Mastigocladopsis repens PCC 10914: one gene and its partner. The protein of the gene in region 2 binds, or shares a complex with, the protein of the main gene of each other region. Links are inferred from orthologs where the notes say so. Each region holds a gene or a part of one and is shown on either strand. Other genes may lie near its edges.

Evidence for each region.
Region 1: the proteins of carB (region 2) and carA are in contact, whole or in part, in a solved structure (PDB 1KEE), measured with the Escherichia coli proteins. The link is inferred for Mastigocladopsis repens PCC 10914 from one-to-one orthologs.

Annotation. Positions count from the first base shown.
Region 1 is NZ_JH992901.1:3,413,396-3,420,043, reverse strand. What follows is about bases 2,114-5,034. They hold carA (glutamine-hydrolyzing carbamoyl-phosphate synthase small subunit), read left to right. Parts: upstream 2,114-2,951; coding sequence 2,952-4,118; downstream 4,119-5,034. Other genes in these bases: MAS10914_RS0117400 (STAS domain-containing protein), read left to right, coding at 4,252-4,653; MAS10914_RS0117410 (retropepsin-like aspartic protease family protein), read right to left, coding at 2,114-2,643. Outside these bases: MAS10914_RS0117415 (cyclase family protein), read right to left, coding at 1-992; MAS10914_RS34330 (hypothetical protein), read left to right, coding at 1,294-1,467; more of MAS10914_RS0117410, read right to left, coding at 1,534-2,113; MAS10914_RS0117395 (Mini-ribonuclease 3), read left to right, coding at 5,070-5,552; 23S rRNA (guanosine(2251)-2'-O)-methyltransferase RlmB, read left to right, coding at 5,646-6,626. UniProt on the Escherichia coli protein: Small subunit of the glutamine-dependent carbamoyl phosphate synthetase (CPSase).
Region 2 is NZ_JH992901.1:3,109,527-3,117,083, reverse strand. Bases 1,318-5,147 are described here. They hold carB (carbamoyl-phosphate synthase large subunit), read right to left. Parts: upstream 4,815-5,147; coding sequence 1,518-4,814; downstream 1,318-1,517. Also shown: MAS10914_RS0116000 (RNA polymerase sigma factor, RpoD/SigA family), read right to left, coding at 1-759; DNA starvation/stress protection protein DpsA, read right to left, coding at 5,335-5,889; MAS10914_RS32870 (Asr1405/Asl0597 family protein), read left to right, coding at 6,287-6,535; MAS10914_RS0115985 ((2Fe-2S) ferredoxin domain-containing protein), read left to right, coding at 6,590-7,243; MAS10914_RS0115980 (hypothetical protein), read right to left, coding at 7,445-7,557. UniProt on the Escherichia coli protein: Large subunit of the glutamine-dependent carbamoyl phosphate synthetase (CPSase).

The DNA of each region.
Region 1 (6,648 bases), 300 kb from region 2 along the record:
CGTTGTGCATTATGATGGCTATAAATAGCAGCACCACTAGAAACAGTCACCGCTGCATGAGCTATTCGCCCTGCTAGATCAATCGCCCAAGCTCGCAATTGTAGGCGTTCAGACAATTTCAATCCAGGATTATTTTGCGCTTCCCGAACAGCGTTGCGACAATTATTCAATTCCTGTTGCAGAGAATCAAAAGCTTTTTGGATAAAAGGTAGAGATTTTCTGCTGGCGACAGACTCCAAAATATCTAAACCAGCAAGGGCGCATCCCGTAGCAAGAAATGTAGCACGGAGAACATTTTTTTGATCGTTTTCGTGAATCCAACCAGCGGGTTTCATAAAAACGATACGTTCTGCGGATAAAAACCAGTTGTTCAGAGTAGCAGTTACGGTGTTGCTTGATGTCATAGCCGCTAGTTGTGCAGGAGTTGAAAGTGTAACAGCACCTCCTGAGTCTTGATGTGTTTCAAGTAAGGGTACAATACCGAAAACAGCACGACCATCAGGTAATGTGGCGGCGACAATAAACTCGCTGAAAAATTCCCATCCCGTCACCCACGGAACAACCCCATTGAGTTGATATCCTCCAGGTACTGGTATAGCTACAGTCAGCGGATCTCCTTCTCGCCGAAGCTGGGAAAAGCCAACACCCAATAAAACTTCACCGTTGCCCATGCGGGGGAGGTATTCTTCCTGTAGCGAGGAGTTGCTACTAGCAACGAGCATACCAGCAGCGCTTTGGTGTTGAGTTTGCACAAAGGCTAAAGCACCAGAATACCGTGCTACCAGTTCTTGAAAGTTGCCATATGTCTGTTCGCTGAATTCTTTTCCACCCCAGCGGTGCGGAACCTTTAGTGCTAGCAAACCCAATTTGCCAAGACCTCGAAGTGCATGGAATAGGGAATTTGGGTTGCAGTCTATCTCGTTAGCTGATGGTGCAACTTCTTCGAGCAAGTAGGACTTAGCTGTATTTAGGAGAGAGTGATGATCCTTCAAAGTGTCTTCTGAAATCGCTTCGACACGGTTGCAAAGGTTTGCTAGCTACCTATAGCATAGAGAACCCCTCCAACCTTTATGAGTATCAGGTTTTGGAGGGTTCAAATGTTGCAGCAAAAAGTGAATTAATAATAAGTAAACAACTTAAATGTTAAGTTGAGGTTAAAAAAAGGTTAAATGAACTTAAAAATCTTCTCCAACAAGCACACTTCCTCAAATATTTTACTTTATAAAAAGTAAAAAAACGAGAAATAGACAAGGTGCAAATACTTAACAATTGCAGTTTTTAGGGGTGTTAAGTATGAAGAAAACAGAGATATCCTCACCCCCTGCATCCTTGCCGATAACACTTAAATCCGCACGCCCTAGCCCCTACACCCTAGCCTTCTATGAAAATGCAGTACTATACCGACGGCAAACACAGCTACTTATCTTGGTGCTCAATAACACTGCTACTGTCTCTGCTATTTTCTGAGGAAAAGTTGGTAGCTAATTAATCTGTCTATCTTAGTGAGCTTACTGAGAACTTTGGTGAGAGCCACTAAGGATACAAGACAGATGGGCGCTCCTTGGGAGCAGTTGGAGCAGTGAATTCAGCCTCTTGTGTGGAATTGACTTGTGAGTGCGATTGCGGACGAAATTCTACGAGATCGCGTTTAATGGTGATATCATAGTCACCAAAAAAGTCATGCCCGAGAAGCCCAGTTTCTAATTCTGCACCAGCGATCGCCACTGCTACACGATTCACTTTAGCCCCACCAACTTCCATCGAATCCACATAGCCGATGGGAAACTCTATAGCTTTGGAACTGGCTGTGTTTGCCTTCGCTCTTCCGACTGGCACCACTCCCAGAGCATTTGCCATCTTCTGGGTAATGACTGTGCCACTAGCTCCCGTATCTAAAATCATCTCAAACGGCTGATTGCCATTGAAGGTGACTTCGATAATTGGCGTACCACCAATTCGCCGTTTGATGGGGGCTGTATACACCTGTTGTTCGTTTTGCCGTTTTGTTGGAAGTGCAAACGCCTCTTGCTGTTTAAGTGGCACTACTGGCGTTGACTTTGGCAACGGTGGTTGAAGTTTTTCCGCAGGTGCGATTGGTGGTTGGGTGACACTAGGTGGGGTAATACTTGGTATAACAGAAGCCTGGGGAACGGCAACAACGATCCTCTTTGGTTGAGCTTGTGGTGGCGGATTTATGGGGAGAGTGGCTTTTCGTATAGCATATTTGAGCTGGCGTTGGTAATCGATGATTTTTGCTTGGGCGCTTGTGAAATAAGGACTATCAACTGGCACTTTTTGCATCAGCGCGATCGCGTCTTGCAGCTGAATTGCCACTAAATCCCAATCCTCTACAGATTGAGCCGATTGGCTTATGCTAAGAGCGCCAACAGCTTTGTCTAGTCCCTGTTCAAAATAACTCACTTCAATCTCAGACAATTGCTGCCTTGGTGACTCTGGTTGTGGACTAGCGCTTAGAGGTAGCGTTGTGGCAGCAGGCGAGGCGACACTCTTATCAGTAGGCGCAGGTTGCTCATCGCCACCTGTCACGGCAACCTGTTGCTCTTTATTACAGGCAACAGTCAAAACCGCTAGTGTGGTTGACACAAGAATGAGCGCTGCTCGGGATAAAATAAGGTGAAGCATAATTAATATAAATATTACCCGCCCTAGGGCGTTGAAATCTACTACAGATCATTACCGTTTAAAGATTTTGTGTGTTCGAGCCTTAAGTAATAGTTAATTGAGTTATAACTGCCAAAAGCCTTGACTCATGGCATAATATTCGTTCGCACTATCGAGTTAATTGGAAAATGGAGAATAGGTGATGGGTTCATGTTCAATTCCTCTGTTATCTATAACCCTGTTCCCGATAACCTCCCTGTCTCTCTTATCCTATACCTTGTACCTTATACTTTCTTCTCATCCCAAATCCCTATCCTAGATCACAGCTTATGCCTCTTTCTGACACAATTCCTGCTATTTTTGTTTTGGCAGATGGAACCACATATCATGGCTGGTCTTTCGGTGCCACTGGAACCACGATTGGGGAAGTGGTTTTTAACACTGGTATGACCGGATATCAAGAAGTGCTGACCGACCCTAGTTACTGCGGTCAGATAGTCGTTTTTACTTACCCTGAATTGGGGAATACAGGAGTCAATCCAGAGGACGAGGAATCAAGTAGACCCCAGGTGCAGGGTGCGATTGCTCGGAACATTTGTACTCGCCCAAGTAACTGGCGCTCCACACAGTCTTTACCTGATTACCTTGAACAGCACCAGATACCCGGGATATACGGCATTGATACCCGTGCCTTAACCCGCAAAATTCGGATTTTTGGAGCCATGAACGGTGGCATTTCTACAGAAATTTTGGATGAGGCTGAGTTGCTGGAGCAAGTACAGGCAGCTCCTAATATGAAAGGATTGAATCTTGTCCGGGAGGTCACTACCCCAACTATATATGAATGGTCTGATCCCACCAACCCCGTATGGGAATTTAATCCTGCTTGCCAAGAAAATTCCGAGGAATTTTTCACTGTTGTTGCCATTGACTTTGGTGTAAAACGCAATATCTTACGTCGTTTGGCGAGTTACGGTTGTCGCGTCATTGTTGTTCCTGCTAATACCCCACCAGAAGAAATTCTCAAATACAATCCAGATGGCATCTTTCTTTCTAATGGTCCTGGTGATCCAGCAGCTGTCACCGAAGGCATTGAAACTACGAAAGCACTGCTGGGAAGTCAAAAACCCATGTTTGGTATTTGTATGGGACACCAGATTTTGGGTCATGCGCTCGGAGCTGAAACTGTCAAACTCAAATTTGGTCATCGCGGTTTGAATCAGCCAGCGGGTCTACAACAACGAGTAGAAATTACCAGCCAAAACCATAGTTTTGCCATTGACCCAGAGACTTTACCTAACACTGTTGTAGAAATTAGTCATCTCAACTTAAACGATCGCACCGTTGCTGGAGTACGTCACAAGTCACTGCCAGTATTTTCTGTACAGTATCATCCAGAGGCAAGTCCTGGTCCTCACGATGCTGATTATTTGTTTGAGCAGTTTGTTCAAGCAATGCAAGCAGATCGTCGAGCCGGATTAGCCAGAGTAGGATAAAAGTAGGATAAAAATGGAGAAAGCTGGAGATTGGGGATCTGGGGAGCAAAAAATCAGTTCTTCCCCTGTGGCCTTGTGCCCATTCCCCATATCCAAGCAAGTTGTAGACAATCTACACTAAAACCATCTATACTTGAGCGTTCACCAGAACTATGAGGAGGGAATTATTGCTGAGCCACTTAATCTAACTGTAAGCCTGAGAGGCACTCGTGAAGTCCGGGATAACTGTCAGCTATTCCGCCTCACAGGTTTGTTAGACGCCTTTTCTGAACCAACATTTCGCAAGGTACTTGGGAGCAAGATTGAAGAGGGACCAAAGCACATTATTCTGGATCTCTCGCAAATCGATTTTGTTGATAGCTCTGGCTTGGGTGCTTTGGTGCAGCTAGCTAAGCAGGCTCAAAACTCCGAAGGTACCTTGCAAATTGTTACTAATGCCCGTGTCACTCAGACGGTCAAGCTTGTTCGCTTGGAGAAGTTTCTCGCCCTACAATCTTCAGTTGAAGCGGCTCTAGAAAACACCAAGTCGTCTTGATTGCTTGACCTGAGAGCTTAATATAGCTATCCGATCATCCAATCTGGATAGCTTAAATTTTTCTCAGATAAGCAAAGATATATGGTGTATAAGACTCAAAGATAGCTTGCAGTATGCTATCATAGTTGAATATAAGATTTATTTCATACTTTACACTTTATACTTTAAGCTTTAAAAGTATCCTTGTTTTTAGCGCCCAGACAAATCATTTTGGATACTTTTAGATTTCAGACTTCACTTTAAGCCCCTTGAGTATAAGAAATGGCAACTAGAAATTGAAAAAAAGATAAAATTTAGGCAGTAATTTTTTTAGCTGTGATTAAGCTTAGGTATATCTGCACGGCATTCTGCGGGTAAACGAATAAGTCTTCCCGAAGAAAGCCTCCATAATAGAGCCTGCGAGGAAAAAAGAACTTGTGAGATCGAAGGAGGAAGACCCACTAGATGGATCAAATGAAGCTTCCAGTCAGAATTCAGTTTGGTATGAACTACTAGGGGCAACAAAAGAGCATTTATCCCAAGAGATTTCACAGGCACAGCTGCAACAAATTTCTCCTACTGCTTTAGCTTATTTGGGAGACGCAGTTTATGAACTGTACATCAGAATGTTTTATCTGCTACCACCTAGGCGCTCAGAAACATACCATCGTCTAGTCGTGTCACAAGTCAGAGCAGAGACCCAGGCTAAAATGTTGCAGACGCTGTATCCTCATCTGAGGCACACCGAGTTAGAAATTGTCCGACGGGGTCGCAATGCTGCCGCAAGGCGCCCTAGGCGGGTCGATCCCGCGACATATCAACAAGCAACTAGTTTAGAAACTTTAATTGGCTACCTGTATCTCACCGATTTCCATCGCTTAACCGACCTGTTGCAAAAACTTCACCTGGAAAAGCTGTGAGAAATTAAACTCAACAATAGCAAAACTTGTAGAGTAGGTTCGGTAAATAGAGGTAACAAGGACGCCCACCTATAAGCTCTACTAATGACTCATATGATCAATAAACCAAGAAAAATCAAGACTTCTGGCGAACCTAATAGTGGGCAACCCTTGAAAATGAAGGGAAAGCGTGTTATTTCTCATCCAAGTCGCGCTTCCAGAGATAAAGGTGCCAACACCCTAACAGAAGGCTCACGCCAACATCGTAACTTCTCCTCCAGTTCATCCACTTCTTTTCAACAATCAGAAGATACGGATTTGATCTACGGTCGTCATCCAGTGTTAAGTGCTTTGGAGAATGAGCGCAGTCTCAACCGGATCTGGATTACTTCCCGTCTGCGCTACGACTCCCGCTTTCACTCGCTGATTTTACGAGCGAAGGAAAATGGCACAATTATTGACGAAGTTGAGCCTAAGCGCTTAGACCAAATCACAGACCAAGGGAACCACCAAGGTGTGGCAGCGCAAATTGCTCCGTATGCTTATATTGATTTGGATGCGTTGATTGCACAGACAAAATCTGTTACAGATCCCGTGATTGTTGTTGCTGAGGGGATCACTGACCCCCACAACTTAGGAGCAATTATTCGCACTGCAGAGGCGTTAGGCGCTCAAGGAATGGTGATCCCGCAACGCAGAGCATCTGGTATTACCTCTACAGTCATGAAAGTAGCTGCCGGTGCTTTAGAAAATTTTCCCGTGGCTAGGGTGGTGAACTTGCAGCGTGCTTTGGAAGAACTGAAAGCCGCTGGCTTTTGGATTTATGGCACTGCTGCTCAAGCAAGCGAACCTCTGCATACGGTAAAACTCAACGGTCCTATTGTTTTGGTAATTGGTTCTGAAGGCGAAGGTCTGAGTATTTTGACACAACGTCATTGCGACTTTTTGGTGTCGATCCCCCTACAAGGTCAAACTCCTAGCCTGAATGCCTCAGTAGCAGCAGGTATGGCGCTTTATGAAATTTACCGTCAACGCTGGATAAATACGCTACACCTGGATAAATTCCCAAAAATTTCTTTGAAAAAAGAACAGTAAAACAGAGTATAAAGAAATGTAA
Region 2 (7,557 bases):
ACGCTCTAAATCATAGGATAGAGAAGATTGGACGACGAATTCTTCTGGAGAAACTCCTGTGTCTTCTAACATTTCCCCTAGTTCTGTATCGTAATTATCTCCCAACCGCAAATCCAACGACAGGGGCACACGCGCCTTTTCCAGATATTCTCGCACTTGCCTGGGAGTCAATTCCAATTCTTGAGCTAACTCAGAAGCTGTCGGGGCGCGTCCTAGTTTCTGAGACATCTGTCGCTGCGCCTTTTTGATTTTATTCAATTTTTCAGTTATGTGGATAGGCAAACGAATGGTGCGACCTTTTTCAGCGATCGCCCGGGTTATAGCTTGACGAATCCACCAGTACGCATAGGTAGAGAACCTGTATCCTTTGGTGGGGTCAAACTTTTCCACACCCCGCTGCATACCTATGCTACCTTCTTGAATCAAGTCGAGTAGATCGACGTTGCGCTTGATGTACTTTTTGGCGACAGACACAACGAGTCGCAAATTGGCTTCTACCATCTTGCGCTTGGCAATTTCACCGTCTGCGATTGCTTCGTTCAACTCTGCTATTTCTAGTTCTGTCGCTTTTGCCCACTCTTCTAAGGTCGGGTGACGACCTAACCTGATGGCAAGAGACTCCCTCACTTCGTGCAATGCTGTTGTACGTTGTACCTGTTTGCCATAATGTATTTCCTCCTCATGGGATAAGAGTGGCACACGTCCAATCTCACGCAGGTAAGTCCGCACGAGGTCTGTGGCTGTCTGGGCGGTCTTCATGGCACTACTCTTCGGTATTGACGGGTTTGACAGAATGGTCTTGAGCTGATAGATGCCTTGTGTTGGGTGTCTACCCAGTTGTGCTGGGAACCCATACTCTATTTCACAATTTACGCGTTCAAGAAACAAGGGCAGCTAAATTGTCTGCTTTCTTTGGTTCTTAACTGGTAGAAGTTACAGCTATTTCCCCTTTTTCTCAAGTATCTACGGTTAGATAGAAGGTAATCAGTCCAACATTATTTTATGGGAGTCTTGTTAAGAATTGTAACATTTATGAGAATATTTTGACTAGATCTTAATGCTGTCATTTTGTGGCTGCTCCACGTCATTCAAGCCTAATATATCCCCCATGTATTTTCCATAAAGCTCTTTAATAAATGTATATGGAAAAAGAAAAGTTTCTAAGAATTGTTAAAATAAATAAACAATAACTTACTGATATATGGTTATTCAACCTCTTGGACTCATTCATGGCTTCTCAAGAGTGCAGAACGCACAACAACGCGCCAGTTGCCGTGAGAGCAGGCTAACCCCTATGGCTGACGCCATAGGGGGTCTCCCCTGTTGAAGCAAGTGGCGTGGGACTGGCGTTTCTGAGTTCTTACGCCTATGAGAAATCAAGTCAAGTGCAAGATGTCACTGTCTAATTTCTACCTCACTGTCTTATGGATACACAGAGGATAGAGGACAGGGAACAGAGTATAAGGTATGGCGGAAAATCTTCAACCTATGACCTATAATCTGTAACCTGTAACCTACTAACTAACCGTTGTATATTCCTGAATAACCCTGACATCTAAGGTTGTATTTTGCAGGGAACGAATAGCAGCAACAATGGCTTTTGCCCCAGCAATAGTGGTAATGATGGGGATTTTGTAAGCCAAGGCTGTGCGGCGAATGAGTCTACCATCACTTTGCGCTTCTTCCCCAGAAGGCGTGTTGATAATCAATTGAATTCTATGGTTCTTAATTGCATCCAAGACGTGGGGACGACCTTCATGCAATTTCAGCACCAACTCAACATCTAAGCCGTGTTCTTGAAGAACGCGACGTGTACCATCCGTCGCCATTACAGAAAAGCCCAAATTGATAAATTCCTTGACCACAGGAACCGCAGCAGCTTTATCGCGATCGTTCATCGATACGAACACCGTACCACTCATGGGCAAACGCTCACCAGCAGCCAATTCCGCCTTGGCAAAGGCGCGTCCAAAGTCACTGTCAATACCCATCACCTCACCAGTAGAGCGCATCTCCGGTCCCAAAATGATATCGGTACCAGGGAATTTGTTAAACGGCAATACCGCTTCTTTCACGGCAATGTGGTCTGGAATCACTTCTTTGGTGAAACCTAGCTCCTCCAAAGTTTTACCTGACATAATTAAGGATGCGAGTTTTGCCAGTGGCACGCCAGTTGCCTTAGACACAAACGGTACAGTGCGAGAGGCGCGGGGATTTGCTTCCAGAATGTAAACCTGGGGCGAATAACTTTGAGTGCCAACAACAGCAAACTGAATATTCATTAACCCCACGACATTGAGTGCTCTTGCCAACTGCACCGTCCAAGCCCGGATTTGCTCTAAAACTATTGGTGGTAGAGAAATGGAAGGTATTGTGCAGGCAGAGTCCCCTGAATGAATCCCCGCTTGTTCAATGTGTTCCATTATACCACCAATCACCACTCGTCCAGTGTGGTCGGCTATAGCATCCACATCGACTTCAATGGCATTTTCCAAAAACTTATCAATGAGAATTGGATGTTCTGGTTCCACCAGTACTGCAAAAGTCATGTAACGTTCCAACTCAGCATCGGAGTAGACGATTTCCATCGCCCTTCCCCCCAACACGTAGCTAGGACGCACTACCACCGGATAACCAATGCGTTGAGCAACAACTAAAGCATCTTCATAGGTGCGGGCAATACCATTCGGCGGTTGGGCAATATTCAACTCTTGGAGAACCTTCTCAAACCGCTCCCGGTTTTCTGCAATGTCGATAGAATCTGGTGAAGTCCCCCAAATTTTGGTGGACACGCTAGGAGATTGGTGTAGAGACGCCCCATGGGGCGTCTCTACAAGTTGATTGCTGAGAACTTTTTGTAAGGGAACGGAAAGCTTCAATGGAGTTTGTCCACCAAACTGAACAATCACCCCAACTGGGTTTTCCGCTTCGATGATATTCAGCACATCTTCTTTTGTCAGCGGCTCAAAATACAGGCGATCGCTCGTATCATAATCTGTGGAAACTGTCTCCGGGTTGGAGTTGACCATAATCGTTTCATACCCCGCGTCTTTTAAAGCAAAGGCGGCGTGACAACAACAGTAGTCAAACTCAATACCTTGCCCAATGCGGTTAGGACCACCACCCAAAATCATCACCTTGGGTTTATCAGTGGGCATGACCTCCGTTTCTTCTTCGTAAGTAGAATAGTGATAAGGAGTAAATGCCTCAAATTCCGCAGCACAGGTATCTACTGTTTTGTAAACTGGAATCACACCGAGTTGTTTGCGGTGAGCGCGGACTTCATCTTCGGTGGTTTTGGTCGCGAAGGCAATCTGGCGATCGCTAAATCCCTGGCGCTTAATTGCATACATCTGCTGTTCTGTCAACTGGTGCAGCGGTGTCCGCTTCAGAAACTTCTCGTCCTCCAGCAGTTCCTGCATCTTATCGAGGAACCACGGGTCAATACCGGTTAACTCGTAGATTTCCTCAATTGTCATCCCTAGCAACATGGCATGACGTACAGCAAATATGCGTTCAGGGTTTGGTGTCCGCAGATGGGCGCGAATTTGTTCACCGCTGGGTAATTTTTCTTTCATGTCGCAACCCCAACCCGCACGTCCGGTTTCCAAGGAACGCAGCGCCTTTTGGAAGGACTCGTTAAAAGTCCGCCCAATTGCCATCGCTTCCCCGACCGACTTCATCTGCGTTGTCAGCACTGCTTCTGCACCGGGGAACTTTTCAAAGGCGAACCGGGGAACTTTGGTGACGACATAGTCAATTGTTGGTTCAAAAGAGGCTGGGGTTTTTTTGGTGATGTCATTGTTAATTTCATCCAGCGTGTAGCCAACAGCCAGCTTCGCCGCCATTTTGGCGATGGGGAAACCTGTGGCTTTGGAAGCTAAAGCCGAAGAACGGGACACACGGGGATTCATCTCAATGACAATTACGTCTCCATCTACGGGATTAACGGCAAACTGGATATTAGAACCTCCAGTTTCCACGCCAATCTCGCGGATAATTCTAATTGCCATATCCCGCATCCGTTGATATTCTTTATCGGTGAGGGTTTGAGCTGGGGCAACGGTAATTGAGTCTCCGGTGTGGATACCCATTGGGTCAAGGTTTTCGATGGAACAGATAATCACAACGTTATCTGCCAAGTCGCGCATCACTTCCAGTTCGTATTCTTTCCAACCGAGTAGGGACTGGTCGATGAGAATTTGCGACACGGGACTCGCATCTATACCTGCTTGTGCCATTTCTGCAAATTCTTCTTCGTTGTAGGCAATACCGCCTCCAGTCCCACCCATAGTGAAAGCAGGACGAATAATCAGGGGATAAGTGCCAATTTGTTTGGCAACAGTCTTGGCTTCTTCCAAAGATGAAGCTGTCCCACTAGGACACATCTTCACCCCTATTTTTGTCATCGCTTCGTTAAAAAGTTTCCTGTCTTCGGCTTTTTCAATTGCTGGGATTTTAGCACCAATTAACTCAACGCCGTACCTGTCCAACACTCCATTTTTCGCCAAAGCTACGGCAAGGTTCAGGGCGGTTTGCCCTCCCATCGTCGGTAGAAGGGCGTCGGGGCGTTCTTTGGCGATGACTTTTTCAACCAATTCCGGTGTCAACGGTTCGATGTAGGTGCGATCAGCTGTTTCCGGGTCGGTCATAATTGTGGCAGGATTCGAGTTGACCAGCACCACTTCATAGCCTTCTTCTCGCAACGCTTTACAAGCTTGAGTGCCAGAATAGTCAAACTCGCTGGCTTGTCCAATCACGATTGGACCAGATCCGAGTAGCAGAATCTTCCTGATATCGTCACGGCGTGGCATAGTCGTTGCCTTGGAGTAAGAAAATATAAATCCTGATTATTTTACGGGTCTTCACCCATGAGTTACTTTGTTTATTATTAACTTTTCTTAGTTTTCTTACACATAGGGCATAGGGGACAGGTTACAGGTATTTGCCTATCTCCTGTTCCCTGTCCCCTTATCACCTCATTTGAAAGATTTTATTTTATTCATTCATCATGAGTCATCTACATTTTTTTTGCAACTTTTTTCTATTTAGAATGATGATTTTTCTCAATAAGGAAATAACCAGTTTTGACCAATATCTGAACGCCAAATTTAGTCTTTTCTTAACATAGGAATGTTTGTAAATAACAAAATTTGCTAACTATCTTCTACAACAACCCTAGAGGTTAAATATTATATTTTTTTGTTGAGTTGCATTAAAAATGGCACAGAGGTAGATACGCTTCCTCTGTGCCATTTTTTAGAGTTGTTTAAGAACCAGTGCTTAGAGATTTTTTTTCCCAGTCTAGTTAGACGACTCTCTATTATGAGTGCGTTAGTTTTGAGCGGGTTGAACAAATCCTAAGGTTAAGCTATCCTTGGCAAGGAAGTGAGCCAAGTGGTAAGCTCTTTCCTCTGTTTTTAACAGGATTTTTTCGTACAAATACCGGGTAGCGCGATCGCCTAAACTCTCTGCCTGTGCTGCTTGACGGCGGATAACACCAATTACCGCTTGTTCTGCCTTTAGGTCATTTTCTACCATCTGACGGCAAGAATAAACGCCATCGGGTTCTTGCTCGAAGCAAGTTAATTCTACCAATTTGCGTAAGTTAGCAACGGGTACTCCACCCAGTCCATCCAAGCGTTCTCCAATATCATGGACGTGTTCTTGGACTTCGTTGTAGCTTTCGTTAAAGAACTCATGCAAAGAATAGAATTCTGCACCTTCAACGACAAAATGATGTTTTTGGTACTGCAAGTACAGTGCTTGGAAACTTGCCAATACGACATTAAATCCTTCACAAACTGGCTCGGTTACACTTTTGTCCAAAAGGACAGGATTGTCATATACATGACCAAAATTGCGTAACAAAGTTTGCGTTTCAGACATTGTTGTTCTCCTCGCTTTTAGCAGTTATAGTTTCTAACTGCTTAGTCTCTACATCTTAACATTTTAAAAATGATAGCAAGCTCTATTAATATCACAAACTTTTGAGTGTTGTCTTAAAAATAAGCCCGAAATTTCATCCCTCTTTAGAGGTTCCCACAAAAAATCTATAAAATGTTACTCATGATACTCTTTCTTTTTAATAAATGTGCATTAGACGAGTCTGGGATACGGGAAGTTTAAGAACGCTTATAGATTTTATTTTTTATTCAAAAATTACTGAGAAAAGTTTGCACTTAGGTTATCCTTATGTAAGAAGCTAAGCTTCCAAAAAAGAAAAAATTATGGGAGTCAAGGCGCGTACTTACTGCAAGACTATTGCACTTTGAGGGGGATTGTCTTGAAACCGTTAACTTTACAACCGCAGGTAAAGTACATCGTTGAGGTCAATTGGGCAGACCGCTGGCAAATATATAAACGCTTGCAGGAATTAGACATTCCCTGTGTGTGTGAGACGAACCAACCATTGACAGTTGAAATTAGCCATCCTACAGCAGCCATACAACTTTGGAGTGTTGTGCGGCAATTTACGACTCCCCGCCAGGACTTGATTAGGACTCTAAAGAAATGTTGGCAGCATCATGCTTAACAGCTTGGTGTATTTACAACTAAGTCAAAAATTAGTCAAAGATTGGTCAAAAAAATGAGTAAATCCCACATGACCGAAGTTTCTGAGTTGTGCCTTGAGGGAAAGTTTCTCGATTTTGTCATTAAAGATGGCTATAAGCTCAAAGGCTTACTACTAGAAACTACCGACGGTGAATGCTATATTAAACTGGCTAAACATCTACGTGCTACTTTTGACTTGCGGTTAGCACCAGGGACTTGGTTGCAAGTTGTAGGAGAAAAAAAGCACGACCTGAAAACGGGCGAAGTGAAACTAAAGGCTCAACAAGTGATGGCGGCTCGCCATCCAAGAGATGGGGAGAAAGGCTCTACTCCATCACCCCAACAGCTCACGGCCCCACCTGTCAGTCATGCCAAGCCAAAAAAAGCCACTATATTAGTCTGTCAAAAGTCTGATTGCATGAAACGGGGTGGCAAAGAGGTTTGTCAAGCTATGGAAGCGGCTTTGAGCGCTCGCGGCTTGGAGTCAGAGGTGACAATTAAAGGGACTGGCTGCATGAAAAACTGCAAAGCGGGACCAAACTTGGTGATGCCAGATAGAACTCGCTACAGTCGGATCAAAGCTTCACAAGTCCCCGCACTCATGGATAAACATTTTGCTGCTGATAGCGTGAATGAAAAGCAGGATCAGGGTATGTCCGTGGCAAGTTCAGGTGAACCTGACAGTTAGATCGCTACTATTTAATGCGAAAATCTACTAAGAATTTTATAACTGCTGTTGTTTAAATACTTACCCGTGCTTTTTGCAAAAATTTTGCAAACTTTTTCTTAAACCAAGTCTCGTGAAGAAACCTGGTTTATTATGCCTGCGTGTAATTTTCATCCATTGACTGGCTGAAACATACAGACTTGGTATGAGTGAATTGGTGTTCTATAGCTTGGCAACACCGTTAATGTTTTTCTCCAGAGATTGCAACTGTGGCATAACTTTCTCTTTGCTGGGTGCAGATCCTTTGAGTGCTCCCGTAATCTCATCCGCACTGT